4 regions of the Massilia genomosp. 1 genome follow, and region 4 is predicted to be linked to each of the others. Evidence: predicted binding sites of a transcription regulator. Region 4 holds the regulator's gene; each other region holds the start of a gene.

Region 1 (5,106 bases), on a different contig from region 4:
GGTTGAAGGACCCGCGCAGCGCGGTGGCGTTCGAGCGCTTCGATGCGCAGGACGGCATGCAGGGCCACGCGCCGCAATTGCGGCCAGTGCCGTCGCTGAAACGCGCGCAGGACGGCGTGCTGTGGTACGCCACCACGGGATCGGTGGGCACCATCGATCCGGCCAACATCCTGCGCAACCGGCTGGCGCCGCCGGTACACATCACCGGTGTACTGGCCGACGGCGTGCGTTACCCGCTTGCCGATGGACGCGTACCGGCCCTGCCGCAAGGGGCGCGCGCACTGCAGATCGACTTCACCGCACTGAGTTTGTCGATTCCCGAGCGGGTGCGCCTGCGCTACCGGCTGCTTGGGTTCGAGCGCGCGTGGCAGGAAGCGATCGGGCGTCGCCAGGCGTATTACACCAACCTGGCGCCCGGCACATATCGCTTCGAGGTCATCGGATCGAATGAGGATCATGTGTGGAATACCGTGGGCGCCACGGTGGACATCGAGATTCCCCCGACGTTCGTGCAAAGCGGCTGGTTCAAACTGCTGGCGGCGGCGCTTGGCGTAGTGCTGCTGTATGCCGCCTATGCCCTGCGCATTGGCTACCTTACGCAGCGCATGCAGGAGCGCTTGCAGGAACGGCTGGCGGAACGAACGCGCGTCGCGCGCGCCTTGCACGATACCTTGCTGCAAAGCGTGCAGGCGCTGCTGATGTCCTTCGACGCCCACAGCCGCAAGGTGGAAGAGGGCACGCAGGAGCGCACGCGCCTGGACCAGACGCTCAATTTTGCGGAGCAATTGCTGGCGGAAGGACGGGACCAGATCATGGGCTTGCGCACGCCCTCGTCGGACGAGGTGCTGGAACAGGCGTTGGGCCAGTTCGGCCAGGGGCTGGCCGAATACTGGCCGCACGCGTTCGCGATGCAGGTCAATGGCAAGCCGGTCAAGTTGCGCCCGGACGTGCATGCGGAAGTCTACGCGATCGCGCGCGAAGCGCTGTTCAATGCGTCACGCTATGCCGACGCCACGCGGATCGACCTGGAACTGACTTACAGCGCCAGTGCTTTCCTTGCGCGCATTCGCGACAACGGGCGCGGACTCGATGACATTGTCGCCGCGACCGGCCAACGCCCCGGCCATTGGGGGCTGGTCGGCATGCGCGAGCGTGCAGGCAGCATCGGCGCGGTGCTCGATATCAGCAGCAAAGCGGGTGCGGGCACGGAGATCACGGTGACGGTGCCCGGCAAGATGGCTTACTGATGTCCTGGGCGTTCAGGTCAGTCTAAGGCGCCAGCACGCGCGCACGCTACAGACCTGTAGTACGACAGCCAAAACAGGCCATGAACTTATGTGGGCTTCAAGCCCCCATCCACGGCAAGCCCGCCTTGCACCATCCCCCCACGCTCTTGCGGTGCCCGTCCGCATCCTTATCGCCCTCGAAGCCTTCCAGGATATCGAAGGCGTGCGCATAGCCGTTCTCGGTCGCGACCCTGGCCGCGTGGCGCGAGCGCACGCCCGAGCGGCATAAAAACAGCAGCACTTCATCCTTCTGCGCCACCGCTTGCAGCTGCTGCACAAAATCGGGATTGGGCACGCCTTCCGGCCACACGCTCCACTGCACCGCGCAGTGCTGCTGCGCCGCAATGGCGACCTTGCCGACCCACGCGCGCTCGGCGTCGGTGCGCACGTCGACCAGGCGCACGCGCGCTTCGCTTTGCAGCAGTTCCCAGGCTTCCTGCGGCGTCACCGCTCCGGCATACGGTTCGCCCGGCGCGCGGGTGCGGGCGGCGGCAAGCAGGGTCTCGACGTTACTCATGGCGTATTCCTCGGTGAAGTTTGCGATTATTATAGGAGCGGCGCACCATGGCGCGGCATCTTTCCCTTTTCGGTGCATGGCGCATCGATCTGGTGCAATCGGCAGTATTTGCACTAATTTGGTGCGATTGCAGCCAGGCGCGATGGCCACGCCGCGAACAGGGACCCAGGAGTTTAGTGCCATTTGGCAGCATTTTCAACGCCGCTATTGCCTTTGGCCTCTGTGGTCTGGCTGGCACGCTTTCTGCTATGATTCCTGTAAGTTTTGCCGCCCGGGCGGCAACCCCCCATTTATATTAGGAGAGATACGCATGGCAATGACGGCCGCAGAAGTCTTGGAAATGGTTAAAGAGAAGCACGTTCGCTTTGTGGACTTTCGCTTCGCCGATACGCGCGGCAAAGAGCAGCACGTAACGGTTCCCGTATCGCACTTCGATCTCGACAAATTTGAATCGGGCCACGCGTTCGACGGCTCGTCGATCGCCGGCTGGAAGGGCATCGAAGCGTCCGACATGCTGCTCATGCCAGACCCGAACACCGCCAACATCGACCCGTTCATGGAAGAAGTCACGCTGTTCATGCAGTGCGACGTGATCGAACCGGCCGACGGCAAGGGCTACGACCGCGATCCGCGTTCGATCGCCAAGCGCGCCGAAGCCTACCTCAAGTCGACCGGCATCGGCGACACCGCCTACTTCGGCCCTGAGCCGGAATTTTTCATCTTCGACAGCGTGCGCTGGAAGATCGACATGTCGGGCTGCTTCGTCAAGATCGATTCGGATGAATCGTCTTGGGCGACCGACGCCAAGACCGAAGGCGGCAACAGCGGCCACCGTCCAACCGTCAAGGGCGGCTACTTCCCGGTGCCACCGGTCGATTCGTTCCAGGACATGCGCTCCGAAATGTGCCTGATCCTCGAAGAACTCGGCATCCCGGTCGAAGTGCATCACCACGAAGTGGCCGGCGCCGGCCAGAATGAAATCGGCACCCGCTTCTCGACCCTGGTCGAGCGCGCCGACTGGACCCAGAACCTGAAATACGTGGTCTGGAACGTGGCCCACAGCTATGGCAAGACCGCCACCTTCATGCCGAAACCGATCGTTGGCGACAACGGCTCGGGCATGCACGTACACCAGTCGATCTGGAAAGACGGCAAAAACCTGTTCGCCGGCGACGGCTATGCGGGCCTGTCGGAAGATGCGCTGTTCTACATCGGCGGCATCATCAAGCACGCCAAGGCACTGAACGCGATCACCAACCCGGGCACCAACTCGTACAAGCGCCTCGTGCCTGGCTACGAAGCGCCGGTCAAGCTGGCTTACTCGGCCAAGAACCGTTCGGCCTCGATCCGTATTCCGCACGTGGCCAATCCAAAAGGCCGCCGCATCGAGACCCGCTTCCCGGATCCGCTGGCGAACGTGTACCTGTGCTTCGCCGCGCTGTTGATGGCGGGCCTGGACGGTATCGCCAACAAGATCCATCCGGGCGAAGCGGCGTCGAAAGACCTGTACCACCTGCCGCCCGAAGAAGACGCGCTGATCCCGACCGTGTGCGCTTCGCTGGAAGAAGCCCTGGACAACCTGAACAAGGACCGCGAGTTCCTGACCCGTGGCGGCGTTTTCAGCGACAGCATGATCGATGCCTACATCGAACTCAAAATGCAGGACGTGCAACGCATGCGCATGACCACGCACCCGGCTGAATTCGACATGTACTATTCGCTGTAATTGTTTTTTGTTGGCAAGCATTGCCAACTTGCAGCACCTGTGGCCGTAGAGACATCAAAACGTATCTCTACGGTATAAAAACGCGAGGAAGGCCACGGCTTTCCTCGCGTTTTTCATTGGATGTTGTATATTCGGTTGAATCTAATTACTCCACGGAATTCCGTGAAACAACGCTGATGCTTATGATAACGAGGATGTCCCGGATTCGCCCGCTCCGCCCGCTGCGCTCGCCGACCTTGCCTTTACTGGCGCTGGCGCTGCTCGTCGGCCTGGGCGTGCAACCGCTGGCCCGGGCCGACATCTATTTGTGCGTCGACGCCAATGGCAAAAAGGAGTTGACCGACAACCCCAAGAGCGGCTGCAAGCAGCTCGACGTGCCGAACAATATCCCGGCGCCGTCCGCGCGCAAGAATACCGGGCCGGCCAAGCCGGTGACCACGCCGACCGATTTTCCGAAGGTGGGCGGCAGCGAGCAGCGCGCGCGCGACGCCGACCGGCGCGAAATCCTCCATCAGGAACTGCGCGCCGAAGAGAAGAAGCTGGCCGAACTCAAACGCGAATATAACAAGGGCGAGCCTGAACGCCAGGGCAACGAGAAGAACTACGCCAAGTACGAAGAGCGGGTCAAGCAAATGGCGGAAAACGTCGCGCGCGCCGAAAAGAATATCGAAGCGCTGCGGCGCGAAATCTCGAACATCAAATGACCCCGGCCGCTCCCCCGGCGCCGCGGCGCGACGGCCTGGCCGGCCTCGACCTGCTGGCGTCGGCCGTGCTGCTGGTCGACGCCGGCGGCGCCATCACCTTCGCCAACGCCGCCTGCGAGAACCTGCTCGAAAGCTCGCTGCGCGCCCTGCAACGCCAGCAACTGCATACGCTGTTCCTCAATGCCGAAGAGTTGATCAAGCTGTGCGAGCAGGCGCTGGCCCATAAATACGCCGACCTGCGCCAGGACCTGACCCTGGAGCGCAGCGGGCGCGAGCCGCTGCATGTGCACAGCATCGTCAGCGAAGCCGGCGAGTGGGGCATCGTGATCGAGCTGCGCGAGAACGTCCAGCAACTCAAACTCGACCGCGAAGAGCGCATCCTCGACCAGAGCCAGGTCAACAAGGAACTGGTGCGCAACCTGGCGCACGAGATCAAGAACCCGCTGGGCGGCATCCGCGGCGCGGCGCAACTGCTCGAACTCGAACTGCCGGCCCGCCACCTGACCCACTTGCGCGAGTACACCCAGGTGATCATCAAGGAGGCCGACCGCCTGCAAACCCTGGTCGACCGGCTGCTGGCGCCGCACCGGCGTCCGCACATCGTCGGCGACGTCAATATCCACGAAGTGCTCGAGCGGGTGCGCAGCCTGATGCTGGCCGAGTTCCCGGCCGGCCTCTCCATCCGGCGCGACTACGACGCCTCGATTCCCGAGTTCAGGGGCGACAAGGAACAGTTGATCCAGACCGTGCTCAATATCGCCCACAATGCGGCGCAAGCGTTGTCGGAGCAGATTGTGGCGGGCGACGCCCAGCTGGTTTTCAAGACCCGCGTGGCGCGCCAGGTGACCCTGGCCAAGGTGCGCTACGGGCTGG
Region 2 (5,106 bases), on a different contig from region 4:
CTCAGGGTCGGGATATTGGTCTTGAGGATCACATCCGACAGGCTCAGGTCGCCATTGAGCAAGATATCCATCAGCCCCAGCCCCGGCGCCAGGCCGAGCGTGCGCAGCACCGAGGGACGGGCGACGTCGGCGTCGACCAGCAGCACGGTGTGGTCTTTTTCCATGGCGATGCTCATCGCCAGGTTGATCGCACAGTAGGTCTTGCCTTCGCCGGGCAGGGCGCTGGTGACGACGATCAGGTTGCCGTGCCGGACCCCGCCGGACACCGCCGCGCGCGCATTGCGCAGCAGCGGGCGCTTGATGATGCGAAAATCTTCAGCCACGCTGGTGCGCCCGCCGTCGTGGGTCACCATGCCCATCTGCTGCAGGCGCGCCAGGTTGATGTCGACTTCGCGCAACTGCTCGGCGTTGTGGGCGCCGGCGGGCGCGTCGGGGCCGTGCGGCGCAGCGGCCGGAGTGAGGGAACTGTCCACGTTGTACTCCCTGGGGCTTAGCCCGTGAGAAATCCGGATGCCATGATCGTGCCGTACAGGCCGAGCAAGGCGGTGAAGGCCGCGCCGAGCAGGTATTGCCCGCGGCGCAGCTTGGTGCGTTCGGCATCGTTCCAGGTCATCGATACCGTACCGAGCACGTTCAGTCCGGTGATCTCGCGCAGCGCGCTGGGGCTGACGAATGTCGGACGGACCTGGCTGATCAGCAGCGCCGCGCCCAGCCCGGCGCACAGGGCGATCAAGAGCACGCCGGTGTGGAACAGGCGCCGGTTGGGGCCGACCGGCGAGAGCGGCATGGTGGGCGGATCGATGATGCGGAACGTCATCATCTCGGTCGAGGAACTCAGGTCGCCCGAGAGCCTGGCCGACTCGCGCCGCGCGATCAGCTTTTCGTAGTTGTCCTTGTTGATTTCATAGTCGCGGTTGAGCTGGGCCAGTTGCGATTCGACTTCCGGCACGGCATTGCTCTGTTCGCGCAGGCGCTCGTGGCGCACGCTGTATTCATGTACCCGCACCCGCATCGCCGCCACCTTGGCGTCGGCCTCGGTCAGGGCCACCTTGAGCTGCTGCAGCATGGGACTGTAAAAACGGCCGGGGTCGCCATCGCGCTGGGCCAGCTTGCTTTCCTCGATCTTGCGCGCTTCGAGCTGGGCCAGCAGGCGGCGCGCGCTGACCACGTCCGGGTGCAGGTCGGTGTATTGCAGGCGCAGGGTGTCGAGGTTCTTGTTGATGGCGGCGATGCGGGCGTCGATGTCGGGATTGACGATGGCGCGCGGACGCGGATCGGCTCCGGCCGGCAGCGGGTCGCCGTTGATGCGCGCCTGGATCGCAATGCGCGCCTGTTCGGCTTCGAGCAGGTCGATGCGCGCGGTGCTGAGGGCGTCGCTGGCGATGGCCAGTTGGGCGCTGTAATCGACGCCCTGGCGCGGCAACAGCGCGCTGTTGCGCAGCTTGAATTCCTTGACCGTGTTTTCGGCCGCCACCAGGCGTTGCTCGTAGCTTTTGATCTGCTCGTCGATGAAGCGGATGGCGTACTGGGAATCGGCTTTCTTGCCCTTGAAGCTGCCTTCCAAAAAGATGGTCAGCAAGGCTTGCACCACGTCATGCACCTGCTTGGGATTGTCGCCGCCGTAGGTGATCGAATAGATATCGTTGGTGGTGGTGCCGGAAATTTTCAGCCGCGTGGCCAGTTCGTCGATCTGGTGCTCGCGCTGGCGCGGCGTGGTGGCATCCACATCGAGGTCGACCATGCGCAACACGCGCTCCAGGTTCGGCCGGCTGAGCAGGGTGCGGCTCATGATCGATACTTGTTGCTGCACGTTCGGCATGCTGGTCATGCTGGCCATGAGCGGCTTGAGGATGCTCTGGGTATCGACAAACACGCGGGCCGAACTCTGGTAGTCGTTCGGCAGGCGCAGCACCACCACCCAGCCCAGCGATGCCACGACCCACATGGTGCCGAGGGCGAGCCAGCGATATTTCCAGATGCCTCGCACATGCAGCAGCAACTGGCTGATGAAGTCCTCCATATCGTGTGGGTCTCCGTAAGTCGGGCGGCGATGGGAAGCGACACTGCCAGCTTCACTACTCGTTCGATTATATGTCCGTGGAAACTGTAAGTTTCCGCTGATCACGGGCGCGTTGATTCGCGTCAAGCGTAAAAAGAGCATGCGTCCGCGGCCTGCCCCTGCCAAAAAAATTGCCCGGTCAGGCGCGCTCCTGACCGGAAAAATGCCGGCTGACAGCGAGCCGTGCATCAGGGCCCGGCGGGGCGGTCCGACGCCCGCATCCCCAGCCGGCGCCGACCGCGCAGCACCGGCTGCGAGCCCTGGAATGGCCGCCAACAGCGTGGCCGCCTTGTTCTTCTTGTCTGCATGGCCGGCCTATTTGCGGCGCCGCGTCATCAGCGACATCCCCAGCAGGCCGAGGCCGAAAAGCGCCAGGCTGCCCGGTTCCGGCACCGCCGTCTTCTGCATGGCGTTGGCATACGTGGACTGGTTGATGGTCAGCTGATACATTTCATTGGCGTTGAGTTGGAGCGATCTGGCCGAAAATGTCAGCCAGCCCGGGTCGTAGGTCGAGGTGCCAAAGGCGTGGCCATTGCGGCTGGTCGAGCCATCGCCGTTGAGTTGGCCCGGTGTGTAGTTGAGCATCATTTCGCCGGTTGTCGCATTCTTGATATTGATGCTCCAATCCAGGCGGGCGATGGCGTTGGTCTCACTCCCGCTGCCGATGCTGGCATAGGCCTGCGTCATCGGCTTGGCGTCGAAGGAGATGGACATGCTGTCGCTCGTGCCGAGAGTGAATTGGAATAAGGTCTGGGTACCGACGTCGGACCTGCCGCCGGCGTGGCCGTCGCTGCCCAGGGAAGCCTCACCGCGCGTCTCGACGCGTGCCCCGGCCGCGCGCGAACCGATGGTCACGGCGTTGCCGGTCATGTTCTGGTCGGCATAGCCGAAGGTGCCGGGCACGCTTGGCAGTGCGGAATAGTGGGCAAAGTCGTTTTCGGCGCGCGGCGACGTGGGCAGGCCGACGAACTGGTGCGCCAGGTCGGGCGTGCTGCCGTCGATCGTCGCGGTGGAGCTCACGCCGTTGAGAGAAGCGGTGGAGGTGACACTGACGTTGTCGAAGAACGTGGTGAAATCCGTCGATTTAAAGGCGTCACCGCTGGAATGAAGCAGGCGGAAATTGTCGATCAGGAGGACGGACTGGGCGAATGCATCGGCGCGCGCGCCGTTCATTGCGGCCAGGCAGAGACCGGCAATCGCCGCATGTTTCATCAGGGATGTCGGGACTAGTTTCATAATTGACTCTCCGGTGGGATCAGGTGGGGAAGCGTCGACAGCTTGCGGCGCCGCCGTGCCAACCATCTATGCAGCAAGCGTGCCAGCTCACTTTTTCTTTTGTTATCAATGGCTTGTGAAATACGGCTGCGCAGTTATTCTTGTTTCCCGGCAGGATGCAAAATTTCTCGACTGTCCATGTTTGTTGCAGAACAATGTCTCGGCGCACAGCGTGAACTTCCTTACTGATGGCCCTGTCTGACCTACACAACTTTGCGCGCGGACCGGCAGGCGGACCGTGCGATCACGTGGAAGGAAGATAGCCATGTTTCAAGACGATCTACCGATTGCAACCTTCGAGATGCCGGCGGGCTTACGCGTGCCGGAACCGAGCGAGGCGCCGTCGGCGGCGCCCGATACCGGGCAGCAGCTACAGGTTTTCCATATCCGCCTGGCCAATTCGGCCGGACGGCGCGAGGCTGCCAGCCTGCTGATCCGCAAGATGTACGGCTGGCGTGGCTATGCCTTCGAGCCCAGCCTGCAGCACGATCCGAACAAGGTGACCCTGTATGCCGAGACCGGCGGGGTACTGGTCGGCACCATGAGCCTGTGCCTCGACAGCGCATTCGGGCTGCCGGCCGATGACAATTTTCGCGACAAGCTCGACGCGCTGCGCAGCCAGGACCGGCGCTTGTGCGAGCCGTCGCGCCTGGCGATCGACAAGGGCGTCACCAAGCGCGTGTTCGCCGCGCTGATCCATATCTCGTATTTGTATTCGCACAAGCTGCACGGATTCAGTGATTACGTGATCGAAGTCAATCCCCGCCACGTGATGTTCTATAAGCGCATGCTCGGTTTCAGCGACTTCGGCGACGAGCGCCCGTGCAGCCGGGTCGGTGCCCCGGCCGTTCTGCTGCGCCTGCCGCTGGAAGACATGGGCGCGCAGATCCGCAAATGGGGCGGGCTGATGGAGCAGCATGGCGACGAGCGCTCTTTCTACCCCTACTTTTTTCCGGTGTGGGACGAGCCGGGCATCACCGCGCGCCTGAACGGCGGGCATCACTGAGACGGGGGCGCGATGCACATTTTCGATGAACAGAAATTCCGACAAACGGGGCTGATTGGGGCCACGGTCGGGCAGGACCGGGTGCTGGCGGCGCTGCGCGCGATCGTCGGAGCGGACCATGCGAGCGCCGAGCTCGACGCGCTCAGGCGCTACAGTTGCAGCACCGCCGCGCGCGCCACCACGCCGCTGGCGGTGGTGGCGCCCGCCACCCAGGCCGAGGTGGTGGCCGTGGTGCGCCTGGGAGCCGAGCTGGGCTTGCCGCTGTATCCGCTCAGTACCGGGCGTAACTGGGGCTATGGCGACGCCTGCGCGGTGGGCGAGGCGCAACTGATCGTCGACCTGGGCCGGATGAACCGGATCGTCACCGTCGACGCCGAGCTGGGCTACGCCGTGATCGAGCCGGGCGTGACCCAGCAGCAGTTGTCGGATTATTTACTGGCCGAAAAACTGGACTGGTGGATCGATTGCACCGGCGCCGGTCCCGATACCAGCTTCATGGGCAACATCCTGGAACGAGGTTTCGGTCACTCGCCGTACGGCAACCGGCTGCAGCATGTTTCCGGCATGCGCGTCGTGCTGGCCAGCGGCGACGTGCTCGACACCGGCTTCGGCCACTATCCGCACGCCCGCGCGACCCACCTGTTTCCCTACGGCGTGGGGCCGTTCATCGATGGCATGTTCACCCAGTCGAACTTCGGCATCGTCACGCGGATCGGCATCTGGCTGGTGCCCGCCGCCGCATGCGTGAACCATTTTCTGTGTACGG
Region 3 (5,106 bases), on a different contig from region 4:
AGTCGGGATAGCTCTCGTACAGGTCGACCAGCTCGACGCCGGGCACGCCGCGCGCGGCGTCGCGCAGGCGCCGGTTCACGCGCGAGCGCTGCGGCGCCGCGTGGGCGAAGACGACCAGTACCTTGCGCAGCGGCGCGCCGGCGCCGGCCGTCACTTCGCCTCGAGCATGGCTTTGGACAGCGCGAAGCCGGCGTCGTCCTGGTCCAAGGCCCACGACATCATGCCGCCCAGGCGGTGGTCGCGCACGTAAGCGGCTTTTTCCTTGATCACGAGCGGGTCGTCGTAGGTCCAGAAGGTGCCGTTCTCGTAGGTCCAGAGCTGCTTGCTGACCGGATGGTAGAACTTGGGCGCCTTGCGCGCGGCGATGGTCGAATAGCGCTCGGTGCCTTCCTCGAAGCCCTTGGCCGGCCCCGTCGCGCTCTGGTACAAGCCGTAGCGCGCCGCCGCCACGCCGGTCCAGCCGCGCGCGTAGAACGGCACGCCGATGACCAGTTTCTTGGCCGGCACGCCGGCTTTCAGGAAGCGCTCGACTCCGGTATGCACGCTCTGCTTGTCGGTGTCGGGGCTGCCCGGATCGGGGTACAGGTTCGAGTGAAAGCCGGTCGGGCCTTGCCTGGTCCAGCTGCCGTGGAAGTCGTAGGTCATCAGGTTGATCCAGTCGAGCGACTTGCTGTACTTGCCCGGCTCGGTGGCGTCGGTGGTCTTGGCGCCGCTGTTGACGGCCGCCGTCAGGTAGTATTTCTTGCGTTGCTTCTTGCCCAGCGCGTCGAGCTGGCTGCGAAATTCCGCCAGCAGCAAGGTGAAATTCTGCTTGTCCGAGGGGCTGATGGTGTTGTACGCCATCAGCGGCACGCCCGGATACTCCCAGTCGATATCGAAGCCGTCGAACAGCCCGGCCGCCGCGCCCTTGCCGCCATGCCCGTTCAGGACCGGCAGGTCGCCCTTGATGTACAGGTCGATGCAGGATGACACCAGCGCGCGCCGCAGCGGTTCGGTGGCGGCGCCGGCCGAGAACCAGCGCGACCATTCGGCCCCGCCGATGGCCAGCATGACCTTCAGCTTCGGGTGCTTGGCCTTGAGCTGGCGCAGCTGGTTGAAATTGCCCGCCAGCGGCTGGGAAGCGGTATCGGCCGTGCCGTCGACCGATTCGGCCGCCGTGAACGGACGGGCGTAGTCGAGCGTGGCGCGCATGCCGCCGCCGTCGGCCGCATCCTTGATGTCGCGCCCGCTGTCGCAGCGGTAGGTATTGTCCGGCATCTTGTACAGATTGGCGAAGGCGTAGTTCAGGAACGTGAAGCGTTCCGCCACGCCGGCCTGGTCGAGCTGTTTCAGGCGAAAACCGCTCTCGGTGCTCCAGGCGGTGTAGTACGAGCCGACTTCGACCGGGGCGGCGGAGCGCGCCGGGGCCGCCATCGCGGCCGTCGTCGCGCCGGCCAGCGCGAAGGCGCAGGCCAGGTTGGTCATGCAGGTTGTGTTCAACATCTGTTCTCCTTGCTTAAATCTTGAGCTTGCAATTATGTATGTTCAGGCGTGCAACCACCAGCACGATTGTGGCCGTAAAGACGGCCCCGGCCAACAGTCCCGCGCCGCCCTCGAGCAGCGCCGGGCGGAAGTGCGCGCCGGCCAGGCTGATGACGGCGCCGATGGCGAACGGCAGCAGGTAGGTGAGCAGCGGGCTGGTCGCGGCCGGCTCCACCAGCATGGTCCAGCGGCGCGCGGCCCGCACCTCGACCAGCCAGTACAGCAGCGCGAACACGGCCACGCACAGCGCGCCGCAATACAAGGCCCAGGGCGGCGTGGCGCCGATCTTGGACACCGGGTACCACTGGTGCAGCACCCACCCGGCCAGCGCCAGCGCCAGCGCGAAAGCGGCCGCTTGGCGCATGCGCTGGGGCGCCCCGCGCTGGCCGTCGAAGAACAGCAGCGCGCATGCCAGTCCGGCCAGCACGATCACGCTGTGGATGGCGTGCCCGGACAGGGCCGTGGCGGCGCCGGTTCTGTTGCTGATCATGTACAGCGCCACGCCGGCGGGGATGGCGCCCAGCAGCAGGGGCAGATGTCCGCGCCCCGCCTGGTACAGCAGCGCGACGGCCAGGTAAGCCCAGCCGATCAGGCCGAGAATGCCCCACCACTGCGGCGTCATCATGGCGCCGTGCTCGCCGCGCCAGAGCAGCGCCAGGGCGGCCAGCAGGGCCACGCCGGCGCCGCGCAGGCAGCCATTGAGCAGGGCGCTGTCGAACCGGTACACGCCCCACACCAGCAGCACCGCCGCGTAGAAGGCCAGCGACCAGGCCGCGATCGGCATGCGCATGGCCGCTTCGCTGTAGCCCGACTCGGCGTTGACCATGAACACGCCCATCACGATCAGGGCCAGCGCGCGCCAGGCGCTGTGCCCGAACACCCGGCCCGGGCCGTCGCCGCGCGCGAGGCGGCTGTGTACGCCGAAGGGAATCGACATGCCGACCGCGAACAGGAAGGCGGGGAACACGATGTCGGCCAGGCCCATGCCGTCGGCGCCGCGATCGACGTGCAGCAGCCAGGCCGGCACGCCGCGCGCACCGGCCAGGAAATTGACGAACAGCATGAGCACGAAGGTGAGGCCGCGAAAGGCGTCGACCGACAGGATGCGTTGCCGGGGCAAGTCGTTGAAGGCGAGGGACATGGGCGGTGGCGGTAATGGTAACGGTAACGGAAAGTCATCGACGTCGGCAGACAGTAACATTTCCCGCGGACGAGGCCAAGAGCCTTGCTGGAAGTTAAGATTATAACACTATCCGTGTCGATTTTCTTTACAGTCTAGCTTGTCAAACCGGTACCGGCCGCGCTAAGTGGCTGAATTGATGTCCTTGTTGTTTCGGGTACGGAAATTGCTCAAGCATTGCCACAAGCGTCATCGGCTTTGCGCAAAATCAAAAAAATGGAGACACTATGCTTGGAAAAATGAAGATGCTCGCTTGCATGGCGGCCGCGGTGGTCGGGACGGCCCAGGCCGGCGTAATCGGCGCGGGCGGCTTTAGCGCCCCGACCGTGATCGACTTCGAGAACGCCGTCGCCGGCCCGATCGGCAAGCAGTATGCGGCGCTCGGCCTCAGTTTCACCAATTTCGACCTGGCCATTTTCGCCACGTCGCCGGCGCCGAAAAGCTTCGTCGCCCTCAAATACGTCGAGGGCGCGCCCCAGATCGACGGCACGATCACGTTTTCATCGGTGATCACCCGGCTTGGCGCGGACGCCAGCACCAATCCGGAAGACGACACCTTCATCGATGCCTACCTCGGCAATACCCTGGTCGGCAGCCATTTCTTCGACACCAGCGGCGACGGCAAGGGCGGTTCTTTCATCGGCATCGAATTCCTGTCCGGCTTCGACCGGGTGGTGTTTCACACCATTCCTGTGATCAATGGGGCGCTGGCGCTCGACAAGCTGCGCTTCGAACGTGCCGCGCCGCCGGGCCAGGTGCCGGAACCGGGCAGCCTGGCCCTGCTCGGCACGGCCCTGCTGGGACTGGCCCTGGCGCGCCGCCGCTGAGGCGCTTGCAGCGTCGGCAAACGGCGCTTCCAGGGTTGGCCAGGATGGCCCCTGGCGAACCGGACTGGCTTTACTGCGCCGGCAGGGCGGCGGCCACCACGGTATCGGCCAGCGGCAGGGCGAAGCGGGTACTCAGGAACGCCGCGATGCGCTCCTGGGTCGCCGCCAGGTAGGGAATATTCATGTGGTCCGAATCGGGCACGGTTTCGTCCAGGTGCAGCTTGCCGAGCTTGGCCACCAGCAGGTCGGTGTGCGAATGCGGCACGATATCGTCGAAGGCGGCGCGCAGCACATAGGTGGGCGCGGTCAGCGCCGAGGCGTACTTGACCGACTCGAAACGGTGGCGCAGCACGTAGTGAACCGGCACCGCGCGGAACTTGCGCTTGGCAATGGCCAGGATCGAATCGTAGGGCGTGATCAGGACCAGCGAATGGACCGGGCGCTCCAGCGCCACCTGCACCGCCACCCCGGAACCGAGGCTGCGCCCGACCACCGCCACCCTTTGCGGATCGACGTGGGGGCGTTCGGCCAGCCAGTCGAACAGCAGGCGGCCGTCTTCGACCATATGGGCTTCGGCCGGCTCGCCGTGCGAATTGCCGTAGCCGCGGTAATTCACGGCCAGCACCGCCATGCCGGGAAACAGCTTGCCGGCGTCGCGCACCACCCACGACACTTCTTCCGAGCGCCCGCCAAAATACACCACCGCCGGATGCGGCCCCGGAATCTGGGGCGTCATCAGCCAGCCCGACAGCTTGGTACCGTCGCGCGCGCGCAGCACGATGGCACGGGTGCGGTGGCCGCTTGAGCGCGGATTGTCGACTTCGGGCTTGATGGTCGGGTTGAAAACCAGGCGGCGCTGGTTGGCGGCGATGGCCGCGGTCACCCCGACCCAGACCATGCTGACGAGGCCGGCCACGCCGGCGACTTTTCTAGAATTGTTCATAGGCATTAGTTTAACCGGTTCGGGCGTCGCCGTCCGGCGCCGGGGCGGCGCGCAAGCTCATCAGTACGATCTCATCAATAGTCGTGGCTGGAATACAACGATCTTGTCGGATGCCTGCGCGCATTTGCATGTGGTAATCTTTATCCGGTCCGAACCTTGGCTACCCCATGAAAAAATCCGCCTTCTCGGCTGAACAAAGCGCCGGCCTGTTCATCGGCCTGCTCGGCACGCTGGTCGCCGTGCGCTGGATCTTCAACAGCGCCACGATCGCCACCCTGATCCCCGGTTCGGCCCAGATGGGCATCAACAGTCCCGTGCTGTTCATCGCCGCCGGCGTGTGTTGCTGCCTGGCCCTGCCGCGCACGAACGCGAATGCGCACGCGAGCGCCTGGCGCACGGCGCTGTGGCGCCTGTGCTCCTGGCTGCTGCTGGTCTTGCCGGCGCTGGTGCTGGTCGAGCACATTAGCGGCCTGAGCCTGGGGATCGACTTCGTGCGCGTGCCCACCGCGCCCACCGCCAGCATCCCGCACCCGGGCCGGATGGCGCCCAACACCTGCCTCGGCTTCCTGCTGGCCGGGATCGCCCTGCGCCTGATCCGCCTGCCGCGGCGCGGCGCCCGCCTGCGCGGCTTGCTG
Region 4 (5,106 bases):
TTTGCCGTCACCGTGCCGACCGGGCATCCGGAAGTGCAGTACCGCGCCCATTACGTCACCAAGGCCGGCGGCGGGCGTGGCGCGGTGCGCGAAGTGTGCGACCTGGTCATGCGCGCGCAAGGCACCTACGACGCGGCGCTGGCGCCGTACTTCGCCTGATGCACGCCACAGGAGACCACCATGCATAAGCGCACCGCACACCGCTGGCGCCTGACCGCGATCATGGTGGTCGGGACCTTCTTCGCCTTCGGCACTTTCTGGCTGGTCCAGCTGGCGCAGAACGCCGACGCCACGGTCGATCCGAACACCTTCAAGAATGAACCCGACTACATCGTCGAACAATTCAGCTTCGTGCGCATGACACCCGAGGGCAAGCCGCGCTACCTGGTGTCCGGCGCCAAGCTCACGCACCGCCCGATCGACGATTCGTCCGATGTCGAGCTGCCGGTGCTGCAGGGCGTCGCGCCCGGCCAGCCGCTCACCACCATCACCTCGCAGCGCGCGCGCATCCGCCACGCCCAGAACCAGGCCGACCTGATGGGCGACGTCAAGGTGGTGCGGCCGGAGTCGCCCAACAACCGCGCGATGCAGCTCAAGACCGAAGCACTGACCGTCTTTACCGACGAAGACCGCATGACGTCCGACCAGCCGGTCCAGGTCACGCTGGGCAATTCCACCATCAGGGGAACCGGCATGGAAGCGAACAACGCAACGCGCGAGCTCAAGTTCGCCAGCCGCGGGCAGATCGTGTATCCACCGAAAGCGGCGCGCGCAGCGCCAACCATCACAGGTAAACCACAATGAAAAAATTCCTAGCCATCGCCCTGCTCGGCCTGGCCGCGGCCACCGCGTCCGCCGAAAAGGCCGATTCCGCCAAGCAGGCGGTGATCACCTACGATTCCCTGGAGACCAATGAAGTGACCCAGGTGACGATCCTGACCGGGAACGTGGTCGTCACCAAGGGCACGCTGATTCTCAAGTCGGACCGCGCCGTCATCAAGGAGACGCCCGAAGGCGACATGTTCGTGACCCTGACCGCCAGCGCCGGCAAGGCTGCCACGTTCCGCCAGAAGCGCGACGGCGGCCCCGACCTGTGGATCGAAGGCCAGGCCCAGCGCATCGAATACGATGAACGCAACGACATGATGAAGCTGTTCTCGAACGCCAAAATCCGCCAGCTCGAGGGCCAGAAACCGACCAACGAAATCGAAAGCGAATTCATTTCCTACGACAGCCGCAAAGAGGTGTTCGTGGCGCGTAATGACGCCAGCGGCGCCAACAAGCCGGGCCAGGGGCGCGGCACCATGATCATCGCCCCGCGCAAGCCGCGCGCCGCGCCGGCCACGCCGGCGTCCAGCGCGCCGGCGGTGACGCCCGCACCAACGCCGGCGCCCGCGCCGACCACCACGCCAGCTGCGGGAAATCCATGATCGAACCGAAAAATTGCGGCAGCACGCTGATCGTGCGCGGCCTGCAGAAAAGCTACGGCAAGCGCCTGGTCGTGCGCGACGTCTCGTTGCAGGTCGACTGCGGCGAAGTGGTCGGCCTGCTCGGCCCGAATGGCGCCGGCAAGACCACCTCGTTCTACATGATCGTCGGCCTGGTGCCGTCGGACGCGGGCACGATCGATATCAGCGGGGTCGATATTTCGAGCCTGCCGATTCACCGGCGCGCCGCGCTCGGCCTGTCGTACCTGCCGCAGGAAGCGTCGGTGTTCCGCAAGCTGACCGTGGAAGAAAACATCCGCGCCGTGCTGGAGCTGCAAAAGGTCGACGGCAAGTCGCTCACCAAGGCGCAGATCAACGAACGCTTAGATACCCTGCTGGCCGACCTGCAGATCGAAAAACTGCGCGAGAACCAGGCCATGTCGCTCTCCGGCGGCGAGCGGCGCCGGGTCGAGATCGCGCGCGCGCTGGCGACCAACCCGCGCTTCGTGCTGCTCGACGAACCGTTCGCCGGGGTCGATCCGATCGCCGTCATCGAGATCCAGCGCATCGTGCGCTTCCTCAAGCAGCGCGGCATCGGCGTTTTGATCACCGACCATAACGTGCGCGAAACGCTGGGTATCTGCGACCGCGCCTACATCATCAACCAGGGTGCGGTGCTCGCCTCCGGTCGTCCCGACGATATCATCGCGGATGAATCCGTGCGTCGGGTCTACCTGGGCGAACACTTCCGGATGTAGGCATGAAACAGTCCCTTCAACTACGCACTTCCCAGCACCTCGCGCTCACGCCCCAGTTGCAGCAGTCGATCCGGCTGCTGCAGTTGTCGACCCTGGAACTGCACCAGGAACTGGAACAGCTGTTGAGCGACAATCCGCTGCTCGAACGACTCGACGATCCGCTCGATCATTCGGTGCGCCTGTTGGGCGATGGCGCCATCAGCAGCACCTCGACGCCGACCGAAGCGCCGCCCGAGCCGGGTGCGCAGGATGCGCCGGCGCCAAGCGAAGGCGAGACCTTCGAAGGCGGCGAAGCGGACAGCCCGGCCAGCAATGACAACGATGGCGAGTGGGGCGACCTCGGTCGCGCCAAGACGCCCGACGACGAGGATTCGCGCCCGCAGCTCGAAGCATCGAGCATCACCTTGCGCGAGCACCTGATGGAGCAGATGCGCGTGACCGTGCTCGAAGCGCGCGACCGGGCGCTGGTCGAACTGATCGTCGACGCCATCGACGACAACGGCTACCTGACCGAGTCGCTCGAAGAGATCCACGAGCGCATGCCGCCCGAGCTGGAGATCGAGATCGAGGAACTGCGCACCGTGCTGGCGCTGCTGCAAAGTTTCGATCCGAGCGGCGTATGCGCGCGCAATGCGTCCGAATGCCTGGCGCTGCAGATCCGGCGCATGCCCGGCGTGCCGATGGTGACGCGGCGCATGGCGCTGACCATCGTCGAAAACCACCTGACCTGGTTCGCCCAGCGCGAATTCAACAAGCTGAAAAAAGCGCTCGACTGCGACGATGAAGACTTGCGCGAGGCGCAGACCGTGATCCGCCAGTGCAATCCGCATCCGGGCGCGGAGTTCGCGTCCGACGTGTCGGACTACGTGGTGCCGGACGTGATCGTGCGCAAGGCAAAAAACGGCTGGTCGGTGATGCTCAATAACGACGTGATGCCGCGCCTGCGCGTAAACAGCATGTACGCCGCGCTGCTCAAGCAGGGCAAGGGCGAAGGGCAGATGGGCGCGCAGCTGCAGGAAGCCAAATGGCTGATCAAGAACATGCGCCAGCGCTTCGACACCATCTTGCGGGTGGCCGAAGCGATCGTCGAACGCCAGCGCAATTTCTTTTCGCACGGCGCGGTGGCGATGCGCCCGCTGGTGCTGCGCGAAATCGCCGACACGCTTGGCCTGCACGAAAGCACGATCTCGCGCGTGACCACGCAAAAGTACATGATGACGCCGCACGGCATGTTCGAGCTGAAGTATTTTTTCGGCAGCCACGTGGCCACCGAAGCGGGCGGCGAAGCGTCATCGACGGCGATCCGGGCGCTGATCGTGCAGCTGACCAGCGCCGAAGATCCGAAGAGCCCCCTGTCGGACAGCAAGATCGCCGACATGCTGGGCGAGCAGGGCATGGTGATTGCGCGCCGCACGGTTGCCAAGTACCGCGAAGCGCTCAAGATTCCGCCGGTCGCCCTGCGCAAGTGCCTGTGACCGGGCGGGCAGGTGTGCGCAGCGCTTACAGGAACTCCGGGTAGTCGCGCAAGAGCGACTTTTCCAGTTGCTCGACGTTGCCGAAGAAGTCGAATTCCCCGCCGCCCGAGATGCGCCGTCCCGCATCCCAGCTGCGCCAGGCGCGCTGTGTATCTTCGCTCCTGTAAAGCGCCATTGCCATGCCGCCGTAGGCTGACGCCATTGCCGGATTGGCCTGCAGCGCCTTGGCGTACAACGCAGCCGCTTCGCGGTACCTGCCCAACTCTTTGAGGTTATCGGCTTCAAACAGCATCAGGACATGTTGCTTGCGCGTGGTGTGCTTGCGCAGGTCCTGCAGCGTGACGTTGGCCGCTTCCAGTTCCGCCGTGGTCTTCTTGTCGTCCATGACGGCATCGAGCCGGATCACCTCCGGGTTGGCCTTCCCCAGCGCGCGCTGCTCTGGCGTGCGCGTGATCGAAGCGCCCCCCGAGAATATCCATTCGTTCAAGCCCAGCACGGCGTCCAGCGGCCGATTATCTGCGTGCGCCTGCGCGATTTCGCGCTCGGCCGCCTGCCTGGCCGCAGCCGTCGGCGGGGCCGCGTCGAGCACCTTGTCGATCTCGTCGCCCTGCGGCGCACGCGGCTTGTAGGCGGCCAGACTGTAAGCGGCCGGCGCGCCTTGCTTGACGGCGCTGACCGTATAGGTACGCGTTTCGCTGTAGCCCTCGATCTGCTTGTGGTACGTGACCAGGCTGGCCGGCAGGCGTTGCTGGGCGGAGAGGCGCGTCAGCACGCGCGGATGGGCGCCGAAATTGCGCAGGACGCGTGCGAACATGGCCGCGTCGGCGGCGCTGACGCTGGTACCGCCCGGGCCGAGACTGGCCATGCGAATGCCGTTCACTGCCAAAACCGTGGCGCCGCCTTCGCTCGACTCGGTCAGCGTACGCGCCCCCTCCTCGAGCGACAGATTGTTTTCCAGCTCGATCAAACCGTAGGCCGGCGTGAAGCTGCCCTTCTTTCTGATGGCGAGCAGGCGATAGCCAATGGTGTCGAACATCGAATACCTTACATAGCTGCGGCTTGCCTGGTCGATCTGGTAGCGGCGCCGCGTCACCAGGTCGAGAATCGTGGTTTCCTTCGCGTCCTGTACGGTCAGATAGCGTTCGCCCTGCACGACCTTGAATGTATGCGTTTCGTTCGGTATGGGTACGCCGCCGCGCGTCGCGCCGGTGTAGTCGATAGCGACATGCAGGTCGTAGGTAATGGCGGCGCACGCCGGCGCGCCAGCGGCGCCCAGGGTACCCAGCATCGCCAGGCGCAGCAGGGAAGTGGAAGTGGATCGCGTGAACATGGTGGCCCGCTATGGTGGTGATAGTGAGTATGGTCACTCAACCTGATGGGTTTCGGCGCCATTTTGATCACGTAGCGTGATGGGCGATGGGGTGACCCCCGCAAGGAACTTGAACA

The links. The regulator sigma-54, encoded in region 4, starts transcription at its own class of promoters, with help from an activator protein. The targets are predictions, from matches to a motif close to TGGCANGNAANCTGCTTT.
Region 1: a site for sigma-54 is predicted at 2,036-2,053, ahead of glnA (type I glutamate--ammonia ligase). Genes of this name have one in related genera too.
Region 2: a site for sigma-54 is predicted at 3,363-3,380, ahead of F1735_RS03870 (EDSAP-1 family PEP-CTERM protein). Genes of this name have one in related genera too.
Region 3: a site for sigma-54 is predicted at 2,857-2,874, ahead of F1735_RS24570 (PEP-CTERM sorting domain-containing protein). Genes of this name have one in related genera too.

What each region holds. Positions count from the first base shown of each region.
Region 1 covers NZ_WHJF01000064.1:27,559-32,664, forward strand. Annotated here, with positions in the region: gene F1735_RS21630 (sensor histidine kinase) at 1-1,247, shown strand, start outside; gene F1735_RS21635 (rhodanese-like domain-containing protein) at 1,345-1,803, opposite strand; gene glnA (type I glutamate--ammonia ligase) at 2,114-3,529, shown strand; gene F1735_RS21645 (DUF4124 domain-containing protein) at 3,724-4,233, shown strand; gene glnL (nitrogen regulation protein NR(II)) at 4,230-5,106, shown strand, end outside.
Region 2 covers NZ_WHJF01000006.1:92,556-97,661, forward strand. Annotated here, with positions in the region: gene F1735_RS03860 (XrtA-associated tyrosine autokinase) at 1-473, opposite strand, end outside; gene F1735_RS03865 (XrtA system polysaccharide chain length determinant) at 491-2,020, opposite strand; gene F1735_RS03870 (EDSAP-1 family PEP-CTERM protein) at 2,375-3,295, opposite strand; gene F1735_RS03875 (N-acyl amino acid synthase FeeM domain-containing protein) at 3,600-4,340, shown strand; gene F1735_RS03880 (FAD-binding oxidoreductase) at 4,353-5,106, shown strand, end outside.
Region 3 covers NZ_WHJF01000083.1:8,340-13,445, reverse strand. Annotated here, with positions in the region: gene kefF (glutathione-regulated potassium-efflux system oxidoreductase KefF) at 1-154, opposite strand, end outside; gene F1735_RS24580 (glycoside hydrolase family 18 protein) at 151-1,482, opposite strand; gene F1735_RS24575 (DUF5009 domain-containing protein) at 1,496-2,662, opposite strand; gene F1735_RS24570 (PEP-CTERM sorting domain-containing protein) at 2,929-3,528, shown strand; gene F1735_RS24565 (alpha/beta hydrolase) at 3,599-4,471, opposite strand; gene F1735_RS36750 (response regulator) at 4,639-5,106, shown strand, end outside.
Region 4 covers NZ_WHJF01000015.1:36-5,141, reverse strand. Annotated here, with positions in the region: gene F1735_RS07895 (KdsC family phosphatase) at 1-159, shown strand, start outside; gene lptC (LPS export ABC transporter periplasmic protein LptC) at 181-804, shown strand; gene lptA (lipopolysaccharide transport periplasmic protein LptA) at 801-1,430, shown strand; gene lptB (LPS export ABC transporter ATP-binding protein) at 1,427-2,185, shown strand; gene F1735_RS07875 (RNA polymerase factor sigma-54) at 2,188-3,660, shown strand; gene F1735_RS07870 (tetratricopeptide repeat protein) at 3,686-4,990, opposite strand.